3 regions of the Paraburkholderia sp. A1RI_3L genome follow, and region 1 is predicted to be linked to each of the others. Evidence: predicted binding sites of a transcription regulator. Region 1 holds the regulator's gene; each other region holds the start of a gene.

Region 1 (4,609 bases):
TGCGGCGCACCATGATGAAAGTACGTTCAAACCGCAGGGAAGGCGGATCGGAGAAACATCATGGCGAGCTACAAGAAAATCCTGCTGTGCTACGACGGCTCGCGCGAAGGCCGCAAGGCGCTGCGATGCGGCGCCGAACTGGCACTGGACCTGAAAGCGGAGACCCATCTGCTTTCAGTGGTCGACATGCGTTCCAGCATTGCCCAGAGCGCGGGACTCTTGACCGACGTGGCCTGCGGCCGCTTCGAAGAGACCGCGCGGCAAATTCTCCAGGAGGGCGTGGACTGGCTGACCGAGCACGGCGTGAAGGCACAGGGCCATTTCGCTTTTGGGCACCCTATCGACGAGATCGCGAATCTGGCCAACGAATTGCAGGCCGACCTCGTCGTGGTGGGGCACCGGTGCCGCACGGGCCTGTCGCGTTGGTGGATGGGAGCGGGCAACACTCAGCTGCTGGATCGTGTGTCGTGCAGCATTCTCGTTGCCTGTTCGTCTTCTGCCGAGGAGAAGCAGGAGGCTGCGGCCGCCTAGTCGGGGCGCGGGGCAGGAGCCGTCGACCGCGCGGAGCCAGACGGCTTACCCATTCAGATCCACGGCGGACAGCTTCCACGAGAAAAGGCCATCGCGACGCAGGATGGCGGCATACCGGGTGTCGCCGACGCCGTGCTGGTAGGTCACAACGAACTCGTTGAGGCTGCGGTATCCGGCGGTGGTCTGCGGTGGCTGAGGAGGGGGCGTTTGCGCCTGGGTAGGTGCCTGGGCGGGTGCCTGGGCAGGTGCCTGGTTAGGCGCTTGCGGAGTGGCAGGCACCGCGGGCGTCTGGCCAGTAGAGGGCGCGGTTGATGCGGTGCTGCCGGCCTCAGGGTTCGGCGTGCCGCCCGATGTACCCGCCGGCGGTGGCCGCTCGCCAGGCTGCCCGCGCGGCGGCATGCCATTGAGAATGGCCGCGACGCCATCGGGTGTGGCGTACGCATCCACCAGCGGACCGATCAGCGCAGCACCGATCATCGCGCCGATCACGGCGAACGGGTTGCCGTGCTTTTGCGCGTCGATGCGCCGCATCAGCAGTTCGGTGACCTGCTGTTTGAGACTCACGCGCAGGGCGGGATAGTCGACATAGGCGTTGACCGTCTCGGCGTCGCGCGCGTCCGCGGCACGTTTGAGCCGATCGAGCACGATGTAGGGCGACGCATAGGCGTAACCCAGCACTGCGACCATGAGCAACACGACGGCCGCGACGACGAGTCGCCGCGTAGCGTGCTTTGCCGGCTCGTTCACGCGCCCGCGCCCTGTTCGGCGATGCAATGGTCGATCATGCGGCACACGGCCTCGAACGTTCCCACCATGATGAGCCGGGAAGGTCCGTGATAGACGCGCACAGGGGCACGGCGCGCGGGCTCGCTGTGTACACCGGCGTTGAGCGAGACACGGGCGAACGCCGGTTGTGCCGATGGCAAGGCCGGCAGCGACTCCGCTTCGTTGCCGAAGAGCGGCGCGGTACGCGGTGCCGCTGCCGCGTCGATAGCGGAAGCAGCGGAAGCGACCGGAATGCAGGGTACCAGCGTGCGCAGGTGACGAAGGCGGCCGAACTGGCGGAAGGGCAGCAGGCGGGCAAGACGTTCCATGAATCTCTCCAGGCGGCGTTCAGATGTTCAGAATTCGGTCGGGCGGATCAGGCCGACCGCAATGCCTTCCAGTGCGAAATCTGCACTGCCGGCTTCCACAAAGATGTTTTCGTAGTCCGGGTTCTCGGCGATCAGCTCGATGCCGTTCGGCCGGCGCTTCAGGCGCTTCACCGTAACGTCGTCGCCCAGCCGCGCCACGATGATCTGGCCGTCTTTTGCCTCGGTGCGTTTTTGCACAGCGAGCAGATCGCCGTCGAAGATGCCCGCGTCGCGCATGGAAAGCCCGCGCACTTTCAACAGGTAGTCCGGCTTGCTCGAAAAGAGCGCGGGGTCGCAGGCGTAGTGCTGCGAAATATGTTCCTGCGCGAGGATCGGGCTGCCCGCCGCCACACGCCCGATGAGCGGTAGCGAAAGCTGCATGAGGCTGGAGTGCGGCAACGTGAACTGATGCGGCATGTCGTCGACGCCCGGCAGCAGGCGAATGCCGCGCGACGCACCCGCCGCCAGTTCGATCACCCCTTTGCGCGCCAGTGCCCGAAGATGCTCCTCCGCCGAGTTCGCCGAGCTGAACCCGAGTTCTGCGGCGATTTCAGCGCGCGTGGGCGGGAACCCCGTGCGCTCGATGGCCCGGCGAATCAGATCGAAAACCTGCTGCTGTCGTGCGGTGAGTTTGGTCATGGCGCCACTGTATGGATAGACAGGTGACTGTATTTTTATACAGTATCCGGCACTTTTCAAGCGTTACTTGAAGTTCGCGCGGCGAGCCTTCGCCGTAACGCCGGATTGCGCCGTTATCGCAGCCGAAAAAACGCCGGAGCGCCCCATCCCGCCGTCGTTACCACTTTTCCGTATTAAAAAATGAAGAAGGATTATTTTTAATCATGAAGGGGTCTCATTAGACTGGTTCGCATCACTTCGAAGCGCCGGCCACGCAACGCACGGGCCGCCACGCCACGACACGACACAAGCGCAGACGCAAGGCACAAGCGCAAAGCCAACACGACACAAAACGGAGCAGGCAGATGCAAAACCACACAACGGGGTTCGCCAGGGCAAGCGGTTCCGGGCCGGCGGCGGCACAGGTGGCACAGGCGGCGCAGGCGGCAAAGCGCCAGGCAAAACACTGGATCGCCGCCCTCGGCCTCGGACTTGCCGCAGCGCTGGGCGCACCGGGTGCCGTCACGACGGCGCACGCGGACACCACGCTGCTCAACGTCTCTTACGACCCCACGCGCGAGTTGTACCAGGACGTCAATCAGGCGTTCGCGAAGGAGTGGAAGGCGAAGACCGGCGAGACGGTGACCTTCAGGCAGTCGCACGGTGGGTCGGGTGCACAGGCGCGTTCGGTGATCGACGGGCTTCAGGCCGACGTCGTGACTCTCGCGCTCGCCTACGACATCGACGCGATTGCGAACAAGGGGTTCATCGACAAGGGCTGGCAGAAGCGCCTGCCCGACAACGCCTCGCCGTACACCTCGACCATCGTGTTCCTCGTGCGCAAGGGCAATCCGAAGCACATCAAGGACTGGGACGATCTCGTGAAGCCGGGCGTGTCTATCGTCACGCCGAACCCGAAGACCTCGGGTGGGGCGCGCTGGAACTATCTGGCGGCCTGGGCCTACGCGCTGCACCAACCGGGCGGCAACGAGCAGAAGGCGAAGGACTTCATCGCGAAGCTGTATCACAACGCAGGTGTGCTCGATTCCGGCGCCCGCGGCGCGACGACGAGCTTCGTGCAGCGCGGCATCGGCGACGTCCTGATCGCCTGGGAAAACGAAGCATTCCTGTCGCTCAAGGAATTCGGCCCGGAGAAGTTCGAGATCGTGGTGCCTTCGGTGAGCATCCTCGCCGAGCCGCCCGTCGCGGTGGTGGACAAGGTCGTGGATCGGCACGGTACGCGCAAGGTCGCCGAGGCTTACCTGAACTTCCTCTATAGCGAAGAGGGTCAGGAAATTGCGGCGCGCAACTTCTACCGACCGCGTTCGACGAAGGTGCCCGCCGAACTCACGCAGAAGTTTCCGAAGCTGAAGCTCTATACCGTGGACGACACCTTCGGCGGCTGGACGAACGCGCAGAAGACGCACTTTGCCGATGGCGGCGTATTCGATTCGATCTATCAGCCCCAGTAACGGCGGTGGCTGGAGCAGCACGGCGGGAGCAGCACAGCAGCACAGCAGCGCGGCGCCGAAGAGCAGTCCCGCGGCATCACCAACGCGTATCACGATAAAAGCGACCGGCAGAGCGCAGCGACGGGAACGGCAGCAGGGCGCGGGCATCATCGTCCGCGTGCGCGGCCGGCCTCGTCGGCTGCATGACCGGACGTCGATGTAACCCTGAAGCAACCCTGACAGAGCATTGGCATGACGACGTTCACCTTCCGCAAACCGGCGGCGTTGCCCGGTTTTGGCGTGACGCTCGGTATTACGGTGGCGTATCTGAGCCTCGTGGTGCTGATCCCGCTCGCCGCCACGTTTCTCAAGACGGCCACGCTCGACTGGGCGCAGTTCGTGCGCGCGGTCACCTCGCCGCGTGTGCTCGCCTCGTACCGGCTCACATTCTTCGCCGCGCTGGGCGGGGCCATGATCAACGCCGTGTTCGGGTTTCTCGTCGCATGGGTGCTCGTGCGCTACACGTTCCCGGCGAAGCGCGTCGTCGATGCGGTGGTCGATCTGCCGTTTGCGCTGCCCACCTCGGTGGCGGGCATTTCGCTTGCCGCCATTTACGCGGGCAATGGCTGGATCGGCCAGTTCCTCGCGCCGCTCGGCATCAAGATCGCGTTCACGCCGCTCGGCGTGCTGGTCGCGCTCACGTTCATCGGGCTGCCGTTCGTCGTGCGCACCGTGCAGCCGGTGCTCGAAGACTTCGAGCGCGAGCAGGAGGAAGCGGCGGCGTGCCTCGGTGCCTCGCGCTGGCTTACCTTCCGGCGCGTGGTGTTGCCCGCGGTGCTCCCCGCGCTGTTGACGGGCTTTGCGCTTGCGTTCGCA
Region 2 (4,609 bases), on a different contig from region 1:
TGCTGCTCGCGCGACTGCCCGGCATCAGCCTGCAAGCCGTGGCGTATGGCGAGCGGCTCACCCTCAACGGCGTGACGGTATCGCTGCATCCCGCAGGCCACGTGCTCGGCTCGGCCCAGGTGCGCCTCGAACATCGCGGTCGCGTGTGGGTGGTCTCCGGCGACTACAAGCTCGAAGCGGATCCCACCTGCGATGCTTTCGAGCCGGTGCGGTGCGACACCTTCATCACCGAATCCACTTTCGGCCTGCCCGTGTACCGATGGGAACCCGCGCACAGCGTGTTCGAAGGCATCGACTCGTGGTGGCGCCACAACGCGGCGCAGGCGCGCGCGTCGGTGCTGTTCTGCTATTCGTTCGGCAAGGCGCAGCGCATTCTGGCGGGCGTCGATGCCGCCATCGGCCCGATCTTCTGCCACGGCGCGGTCGAGCCGCTCAACCGCGCGTATCGCGCGGCGAGCGTGGCCTTGCCCGAGACGCGGCTCACGGCCGACATGCCGCCGAAGGCGCGCGACGTGTTCAAGGGCGCGCTCATTGTTGCGCCGCCTTCCGCGCAGGGCAGCGTGTGGCTGCGCCGCTTCGGCAATTACAGCGACGCCTTCGCGTCGGGCTGGATGCGGCTGCGCGGCACGCGTCGCCGGCGCGGCGTGGACCGCGGCTTCGTGCTTTCCGATCACGCGGACTGGCCCGGGCTTCTGAGCGCGATTGCTGCGACGAAGGCTGAACGCGTCATCGTCACGCACGGGCATGTCGAGCCGCTCGTGCGCTGGCTGCGCGAGACAGGGCTCGAAGCCGAAGCGTTCGCCACCGAGTACGGCGGCGACGCGGTGGAAGCGGACGCGGTGGCGCAGTCGCTTGATGCCGCGGCGGCGGGTGGATCGCCTGAATCGCCCGCATCGCTCGCATCGCTCGCGCAAAAGCAGTCGGCATCGCGGCACGATGCCAACGCCGGCGACCACGCGGAGGACAGCGAACGCGCGGACGCAGGCGAGAACCCGGACACCGCCGCAGATGCTTCCGGAGACACGCCGTCATGAGGCGTTTCGCTGCGCTCTACGCGGCGCTGGACGCCACCACGTCCACGCGCGACAAGCTCGACGCGCTCATCGCGTACTTCCGCGCGGTGCCGCCCGAAGACGCCGCGTGGGCCTCGTACTTTCTCGCGGGCGGCAAGCCGCGGCAGTCGGTGCCCACGCGTTTGCTTGTCGAGATCGCGCGCGAGCGCGCAGGCTTGCCCGAGTGGCTCTTCGACGAGTCGTACGAGGCCGTGGGCGATCTCGCGGAAACCATCGCGCACATCCTGCCGCCCGCGGCACGCACGACGGAACTCGGTCTCGCGCAATGGATCGAGGATCGGCTGCTGCTCCTGCGCGGAGCGGCTCCCGAGACGCTGCGCGAGCGGCTCACTGCGTGGTGGGACGAACTGGACTGGAGCGGCCGTTTTCTGCTCATCAAGCTGATTGGCGGCGGCTTCCGGGTGGGCGTGGCGCGGCAGCTCGTCGTGCGTGCGCTGGCCGATGTAGCGGGCGTCGATCACAAGCTCGTCGCTCAGCGCATGGTCGGCTGGACGGATTCGCGTCAGACGCCGGACGCCGCGCGCTATCTGCGCCTCGTCGCGCCCGCGTGGCAGGAGAGCGCCCGCGACGGCGACGCGCAGACCGGACAGCAGCCGTTGCGCGCGGACCTCGCGACGCAGGTGCATGCGGGCGACGCCGGGCTGCCGTATCCGTTCTTTCTCGCGCATCCGTTGCAGGACGAGCCGGCGTCGCTCGGCGCGCGAAGCGACTGGCTCGTGGAATGGAAGTGGGACGGCATTCGTGCGCAACTCGTCAAGCGCGCGGGATGCGTGTGGCTGTGGTCGCGCGGTGAGGACCTGATCACCGACCGCTTTCCCGAGATCGAAGCGCTTGGCCGCGCGCTGCCGGACGGTTACGTGATCGACGGCGAAATCCTCGCGTGGGCGCCCGGCGCCGCCGTGCCGCTGCCGTTCGCGCAACTGCAGCCGCGCATTACGCGCAAGACGCTCACGAAGAAGGTGCTGGCCGACTATCCGGCCACCTTCGTGGCCTACGACCTGCTCGAAGCGCAAGGCGAAGATCTGCGGACCACGCCGCTCGAAGTGCGTCGCGCGCGGCTTGAAAAACTTGGCTCGCCTGGCATGCCGGGCCAGCCCGCAGTCGAGGTTGCCGCGCCGCCGCTGCGTCTGTCGCCGCTCGTCACGGCGGCCGAGGCACCGGACTGGGCCGCGCTCGCCGCGCTGCGCGAAGAAAGCCGCGCGCGCGGCGTGGAAGGCCTGATGCTGAAGGGGCGCGAGTCGCTGTACGGCGTGGGTCGCACGAAGACGGCGGGCGCGTGGTGGAAATGGAAGATCGATCCCTACGCGGTGGATGCAGTGCTGCTCTACGCGCAGCCCGGACACGGCCGGCGCGCCAGCTTGTACACGGACTTCACCTTCGCCGTGTGGGACGAGGCCGGCGGCGTGCGCACGCTGGTGCCCTTCGCCAAGGCCTATTCGGGGCTCACGGATGCCGAGATGCGCGAGGTGGATGCGATCGTGCGCAAGACGACGGTCGAGAAGTTCGGCCCGGTGCGCAGCCTGCGGCCCACGCTCGTGTTCGAAATCGGCTTCGAGGGCATTCAGGCGAGCGGGCGGCACAAGTCGGGCGTGGCCGTGCGCTTTCCGCGCATGCTGCGCTGGCGTACGGACAAGAGCATTGAAGACGCCGATACGCTCGCCACGCTGAAGGGCTTTATCAAGGGCTAGAACATCGCCTGGTGTGTCCCCTTGCGGGCGTCGGGCCTTGTTACGTGCCCTTTTTGTGCTGGCGGCGCGTTCGCCATTCCTTATCGAAACCTCTTTCCGTTCCTTCTTCGATACTGTATAAATATACAGGTATCGGCGCGCGTTTCGGTATCCGGTTCGCGCGTTCGGCGACGGTTCCGCCTTGCCCGGCTTGTGTCGGGAGGGCGGCGTATCCCCTTTTGAAAGAGCATCAGCACGAATCATGGCTGCAGCACTCCATGCCACGAGCGCTTTGCCGTCCCGGCTGCGCAGCCAGGTATGGCAAGGGGATCAGCTTGCCGGCGCGACGGCGGGCGTCGTGCCGAGCGGGTATGCCGCTCTCGACGCACTGTTGCCCGGCGAGGGCTGGCCAGCCGGCAGCCTGACCGAACTGCTGGTGGAGCACGGCGGCATCGGCGAAATGCGGCTCGTGGCACCGGCGTTGAAGTCCCTCACGGCGCGCGACGGTAAGCACGTCGTGTTCGTGGCGCCGCCCTGGCAGCCCTATGCGTGTGCGCTGAAGGCGTGGGGCATCGCGCTCGAACGGGTGGTCTGGGTGCGTGCACGCGAAGAGGAAGCCCCCTGGGCCGCTGAGCAGGCATTGAAGCAGGAAGGCATGGGCGCGGTACTGGTGTGGCTCGCGAAAGCGCGTCCGGATGCGGTGCGTCGGCTGCAGGTCGTGGCGCAGGATTCGCGCTCGCTCGCTTTTCTCGTGCGGCCGGCGCACGCGCGCAGCCAGTCTTCGGCGGCGCCGCTGCGCATCGCATGCGAGCCGATGCTGCCGCCCGATGCCGAGACCATCGACCGGCATCGCTGGCTTCAGGAAGCGTCGTTGTCGGTGGACGTTTTCAAGCGGCGCGGGCCGCCTCCCGCCCGGCCGCTTTTCGTCACGTTGCCGTTGCAGGCCGGATTGCTGCCACCGCCGCAGTCCCAGTCCGGCCATCAACGTCAATGGCACGAGAGCAATCATGTTGTGGATCGCAGTTACCTTGCCCCTGTTGCCGCTGGAGGCGGTGAAGCCGCCTCTGGCTCTCCCGCGGCAGCCCGAAAACCCGGACGCTCCGCACAGCCGGCATGAGGCCGGCGCCGCGCACGTCGCAAGCGGTGCGGTGGACGGCGCCGCGAACGTGCGCTGCCATGTGCTCGCCGATCATGTGCGCATCCTGATTCCCGATCTGGATGCGCTCCGTCTCGGCGTGCGCGCGGGCAACACGCGCTCGCATGCGCTCGCGCTCGCGCCGCAGATCGTGATGCTCACGCCCGACCCGGCGCGTGAGAAAGCGGCGCTCGAAGCACTGGCGCTGGCGTTGCTCGCCTTTACGCCGAACGTGGCGTTTGCCGAAGGCAATACGCTGCTGCTGGAGGTGGGTGCGGGGCTGCGTCTTTTCGGCGGCCTGCGCGCGCTGCTCTCGCGGGTCGCCTCGACCGTGGCGATGCTGGGGCACACCGCGCGCTTCGCCTGTGCCCCCACGGCGTGGGGCGCATGGCTGCTGGCCGCGGCGTGTGCCGAGCGAGCAGGGCGGCGCTGGCGCGTGGTCAAGCAGGCTACGCTAGCGCGCACGCTCGATACGCTGCCCGTCTCGCTCTTGCCCTTCGCGGCCGAACATGGCGACGTGTTCGAGCAGATCGGCTGCACGACCGTCGCCGATTTGCGCCGGCTGCCGCGCGAGGGCATCGTGCGCCGCTTCGGCGACGGCGTGCTCACGCTGCTCGCGCAAGCCTTCGGCGAGCATCCCGATCCGCGCGAATACTTTCAGGCGCCGGCCTCGTTTCACGCGCAGCTGGAACTGCAGGCGCGGGTCGATAGCGCCGAAGCCTTGCTGTTCGCGG
Region 3 (4,609 bases), on a different contig from region 1:
GGAAAGGCGGGTTGTCTGCGGTGCGCCCGTCGTCGCCTGTGTTGTGAGCGGACTCGCGCTTGCCGCTTCCCTGCTCCGGCGCGCTGTCGCCCGTATGCCACACGTCGCCGGCGAACGCCTGAATGGCGGCGGTGGGAAGTACCGCACAAAGCTCGGTGAGATGCGTGCAACCCGCCGTGCCGGCCAGCAGTTGGGCAGCATCGCGACGAAAATTACGGAGCAGATTGAGCCCGATGAGGGCGCGGTAGGCGGGATTGGCGGCTTCGCATTGACCAGGATAGGGCACCCAGTCGGACGACGCGACGGCGTCGACGACATTGAGCTCCCGATCGATCGTGATGCGAAGCCAGAGTTCATGAATTGGCAGACCGTTGCGACGGACACCCGACGCAAGGGCCACATCGCGCGGCTTCTGGTCGGTCAGGCATGCCTCGATATCCCATAAACCGTCTTCGCGCTCGTAGGCCTCTGCCCGAATCGCACGCGTATGGCGCAAGTTGCGGGAGGCAGGCGGGGGAAGCGGCATGCGGAAAGGCGAGGCTGTGTTGAGAAACCCTACGATTTTAGCATAGCGGGTATTTCCCACTTGGGGAAACCCCGTGGAGGTATCGCATCACTCCTGCAGGCGTTGAGGCGCGCGAGACCGGAAGCCGAGTGCCAGATTCAGGCGCGGACTAAAAGGCTCAGCGAGGACTCCGTGAAGGGCTGGATCAAGGTTCGGGCCAGTCGTCTTCCATGCCCTTCAGGATTTTCGCGATGGTGGCGTGAGAAAAGCCACGCGCGGCCAGGAAGCGCGCCTGACGCGCCCGCTCGGCGGGCGTTTCGGGAAGCTGGCCGTACCTTCGGCGCCATACGGATTGAGCGCGCGCCAGTTCAGTTTCGCGAAGTTGGGCGCTGACCTGCTCGATAAGCGTGTCGCCCACAGCGTGCCGTTTCAGTTCGCCAACAATACGGCCGGTGCCAAGCCGGGATGCCCGCCGATGAACGAGACTCTCGGCGAAGCGCGAATCCGAAAGCCAGCCTTCCCGCTCGAGCGATGCCAGCAGCGCATCCAGTTCGCCGACGTCCTCGACGAACGGCATCAGCTTGCGGGAAAGTTCTGAACGGCTGTACTCGCGGCGAGAGAGGTAAGCCAGCGCACGCGCCTTGGGCGAACGGCCGGGGCGCTGCTGGGTGCCAGCCGATGAATTTGGGCGCGCGGTCGTGGACCGTGCGCGTTCCGAGGACCGGCTGAACGCCGGCCCATCGGTGGTGTCGTCGCCTGGATGCGCGGGGTCCGCGGCATGTGGATCAAGCCGCGCAGGCGGCGCTGGCGCGGACGGACCCTTGCGCATCACGTGACGATCACTCCTCTTCGCCTGCGACTTCGACGTCGTCCGACAGCCCCGCATCAGCCGGCATCGCAACCACGCCGAGGGATTCGCGAATACGGTTTTCGATTTCCCGGGCGATGTCCGGATTTTCGCGCAAGAATTCACGCGCGTTGTCCTTGCCCTGGCCAATGCGTTCGCCGTTATAGCTGTACCACGCACCTGCCTTGTCGACGATCTTGGCCTGCACGCCAAGATCGATGATCTCGCCCTGGCGTGAAATGCCTTCACCGTACAGGATGTCGAACACCGCTTCGCGGAACGGCGGCGACACCTTGTTCTTGACGACCTTCACGCGCGTTTCGTTACCGATCACCTCATCGTTCTTCTTGATCGAACCGATACGGCGAATGTCCAGGCGCACCGACGAGTAGAACTTCAGCGCGTTGCCGCCCGTGGTGGTTTCCGGATTGCCGAACATCACGCCGATCTTCATGCGAATCTGGTTGATGAAGATCACGAGGCAGTTCGTACGTTTGATCGTGCCGGTGAGCTTGCGCAGCGCCTGCGACATCAGACGCGCTTGCAAACCGGGCAGCGAGTCGCCCATTTCGCCTTCGATTTCGGCCTTCGGCACAAGTGCCGCGACCGAGTCGATCACGATCATGTCGATCGAACCCGAGCGCACCAGCGCATCAGCTATTTCCAGCGCCTGTTCGCCGGTGTCGGGCTGCGAGATCAGCAGTTCCGGCACGTTGACGCCAAGCTTGCTTGCGTACTGAACGTCGAGCGCGTGTTCCGCGTCGATGAACGCCGCCGTGCCGCCCAGCTTCTGCATTTCGGCGATCACCTGCAGCGTGAGCGTGGTCTTGCCCGACGACTCAGGACCGTAGATTTCGACCACCCGACCGCGCGGCAAGCCACCGACACCCAATGCGATGTCGAGGCCGAGCGAGCCGGTAGACACCACCTGGATGTTTTCCACTACCTCGCCGTCGCCGAGCCGCATGATCGACCCTTTGCCGAACTGCTTTTCGATCTGCGCGAGCGCAGCAGCAAGCGCCTTGCTCTTTTCAGCAGTCAGTCCAGCCGAGCCTTTCTTGCTTTCTTCCATGAATCGTCCTTTGCTATGATGAACGGCGTCTGAGGCAGATGTGCAGGCCGCTGCGGGACACGTTGGTACACGCGCCGCTGCGATTGCACATGAATCTCAGGCACTGTATAAAAAAACAGTAGTTTTGGCAAGCCCGGCAAGCCGGATTCTTGAGTTCGGGCTTCGTACCGGAGCCGACACTCGCCGCCGCCACGACACTTTTGGAGACCGCGCTGAGCGCCGCGCGACAACACGGCGCCGGCCCAAGCAACGCTGGGCGCATCATGCGAATTCTCATTGCCGAAGACGACAGCATACTCGCGGACGGTCTTGTCCGATCACTCCGCCAATCGGCCTATGCGGTCGACCACGTCAAGAACGGCGTGGAGGCGGATACCGCGCTGTCGATGCAGTCTTTCGACCTCCTGATACTCGATCTCGGCCTGCCGCGCATGCCCGGGCTCGAGGTGCTGCGCCGCCTGCGCGCCCGCAACTCGAATCTGCCCGTGCTGATCCTCACGGCCGCGGACAGCGTGGACGAACGCGTCAAAGGGCTCGACCTCGGCGCCGACGACTACATGGCCAAGCCGTTCGCCCTCAACGAACTCGAAGCGCGTGTGCGCGCGCTGACGCGCCGCGGCGCCGGCGGCGGACCGACGGTCGTGCGTCATGGCGCGCTGTCGTTCGATCAGGTCGGCCGCATTGCGTGCATCAACGACCAGGTGCTCGATTTGTCCGCGCGCGAACTCGGCGTGCTCGAAGTGCTGCTGCAGCGGATTGGCCGGCTGGTATCGAAGGAACAGCTCGTCGATCACCTGTGCGAGTGGGGCGAGGAGGTCAGCAACAACGCGATCGAGGTCTACGTGCACCGGCTGCGCAAGAAGCTGGAGCCGGGCGGCGTGCGCATCGCGACGGTGCGCGGGCTCGGCTACTGCCTCGAAAAAGCGGCTCAGGCGCCCGTACCGGCGTCGGCGGCATCGGCCGCGGCTTCGGCGGCTGCGCTCGGCGCGCCTGCCGCGAACGACCCATCGGCGTCGTCGAAGCCGGTAGAGGGCTCGGCAGCGAGCGTTGAAGCCGGAGAGACCTCAGCGGCAAGCGGACTCGCCGCATCCGCCGTCCCACCCCCGGCATCGGCCGCCACCGGCTCGCCCGCCGCCGTCACGCCCACCAGCAAGCCCGCAATGCCGGCAACCCATCCATATAAGTAAGGACAGCATGGCCGCGCCTCTCGATGTCCGGCGCGCTGCCGGTTCGCCCCCGCCTTCGCCGTCCGCTCCCGTACCGCTCGATGACGACACGCGCGACGCGCGCTACGAGAACCCTTTCGCGCCGCCCGACGAAACCGAGAGCGCCGCGCAGGCACGTCCGCGCTCGCTCTTCGGCGAGATTCTCGACTGGATGCTGGCGCCGCTGCTGCTGCTGTGGCCGATGAGCATCGCCGTCACCTACCTCGTGGCAAAGTCGATTGCCAACGGGCCGTTCGACCGCGCGCTGGAAACCGATGCCTACGTGCTCGCGCGGCAGATCCATCCCGTCAACGGCGTCGCCGAACTCACGCTGCCCGAGTCCACGCGTGACTTCCTGCGCGCAGACAACATCGACAGCGTGTTCTTCCAGGTGCTCGGCACGCGCGGCGAACTGGTGGCAGGCGAGCGCGACATGCCGCTGCCGCACGAAGACGATCGCCCGCAGCCCGGCATCGTCGAATTTCGCGACGACATGCTGCGCGGCAACGATATCCGCGTGGCCTACACGACCGTCGAATTTCCGCAGACGCCCGGTGCACAGCCGGTGCTCGTGCAGGTCGCCGAAACACTCGACAAGCGCCGCCAGCTGGCCAACGACATCATCAAGGGCGTGATCCTCCCGCAGTTCGTGATTCTGCCGCTCGCCATCGTGCTTGTCTGGTTCGGCCTCTCGCGCGGGCTCGCGCCGTTGCATGCGCTGCAGTCGAATATCCGCGCGCGCCGACCGGACGACCTTTCGCCGCTCGAGGCACGCCGCGCGCCACCCGAAATCGAGCCGCTCGTCACGTCGTTCAACGACCTGCTTACGCGCCTCGAACAGAACATGGAGCTGCAAAAGCGCTTCATCGCCGACGCCGCGCATCAGATGAAAACCCCGCTTGCCGGCCTGCGCACCCAGGCCGAACTCGCGTTGCGCCAGGAAGCGCCCGCGGAAGTTCATCGCTCGCTCCAGCAGATCG

Evidence for each region. Region 1 encodes LexA, which represses DNA repair genes until DNA is damaged. Its sites were predicted from a motif close to ACTGTATNNNNATACAGT; they were not measured.
Region 2: imuA (translesion DNA synthesis-associated protein ImuA) is a predicted target of LexA. The motif match lies at 2,874-2,891, and genes of this name have one in related genera.
Region 3: recA (recombinase RecA) is a predicted target of LexA. The motif match lies at 2,527-2,544, and genes of this name have one in related genera.

The regions. Positions count from the first base shown of each region.
Region 1 is NZ_JARCHA010000005.1:187,415-192,023, forward strand. Features, by position in the region: gene PXJ20_RS16205 (universal stress protein) at 61-531, shown strand; gene PXJ20_RS16210 (DUF2939 domain-containing protein) at 577-1,218, opposite strand; gene PXJ20_RS16215 (hypothetical protein) at 1,275-1,625, opposite strand; gene lexA (transcriptional repressor LexA) at 1,653-2,303, opposite strand; gene PXJ20_RS16225 (sulfate ABC transporter substrate-binding protein) at 2,648-3,754, shown strand; gene cysT (sulfate ABC transporter permease subunit CysT) at 3,986-4,609, shown strand, end outside.
Region 2 is NZ_JARCHA010000002.1:156,725-161,333, reverse strand. Features, by position in the region: gene PXJ20_RS06825 (ligase-associated DNA damage response exonuclease) at 1-1,034, shown strand, start outside; gene PXJ20_RS06820 (ATP-dependent DNA ligase) at 1,031-2,761, shown strand; gene imuA (translesion DNA synthesis-associated protein ImuA) at 3,003-3,857, shown strand; gene PXJ20_RS06810 (Y-family DNA polymerase) at 3,748-4,609, shown strand, end outside.
Region 3 is NZ_JARCHA010000001.1:1,057,158-1,061,766, reverse strand. Features, by position in the region: gene PXJ20_RS04970 (DUF2889 domain-containing protein) at 1-526, opposite strand, end outside; gene recX (recombination regulator RecX) at 711-1,391, opposite strand; gene recA (recombinase RecA) at 1,345-2,424, opposite strand; gene PXJ20_RS04955 (response regulator) at 2,688-3,611, shown strand; gene PXJ20_RS04950 (sensor histidine kinase) at 3,619-4,609, shown strand, end outside.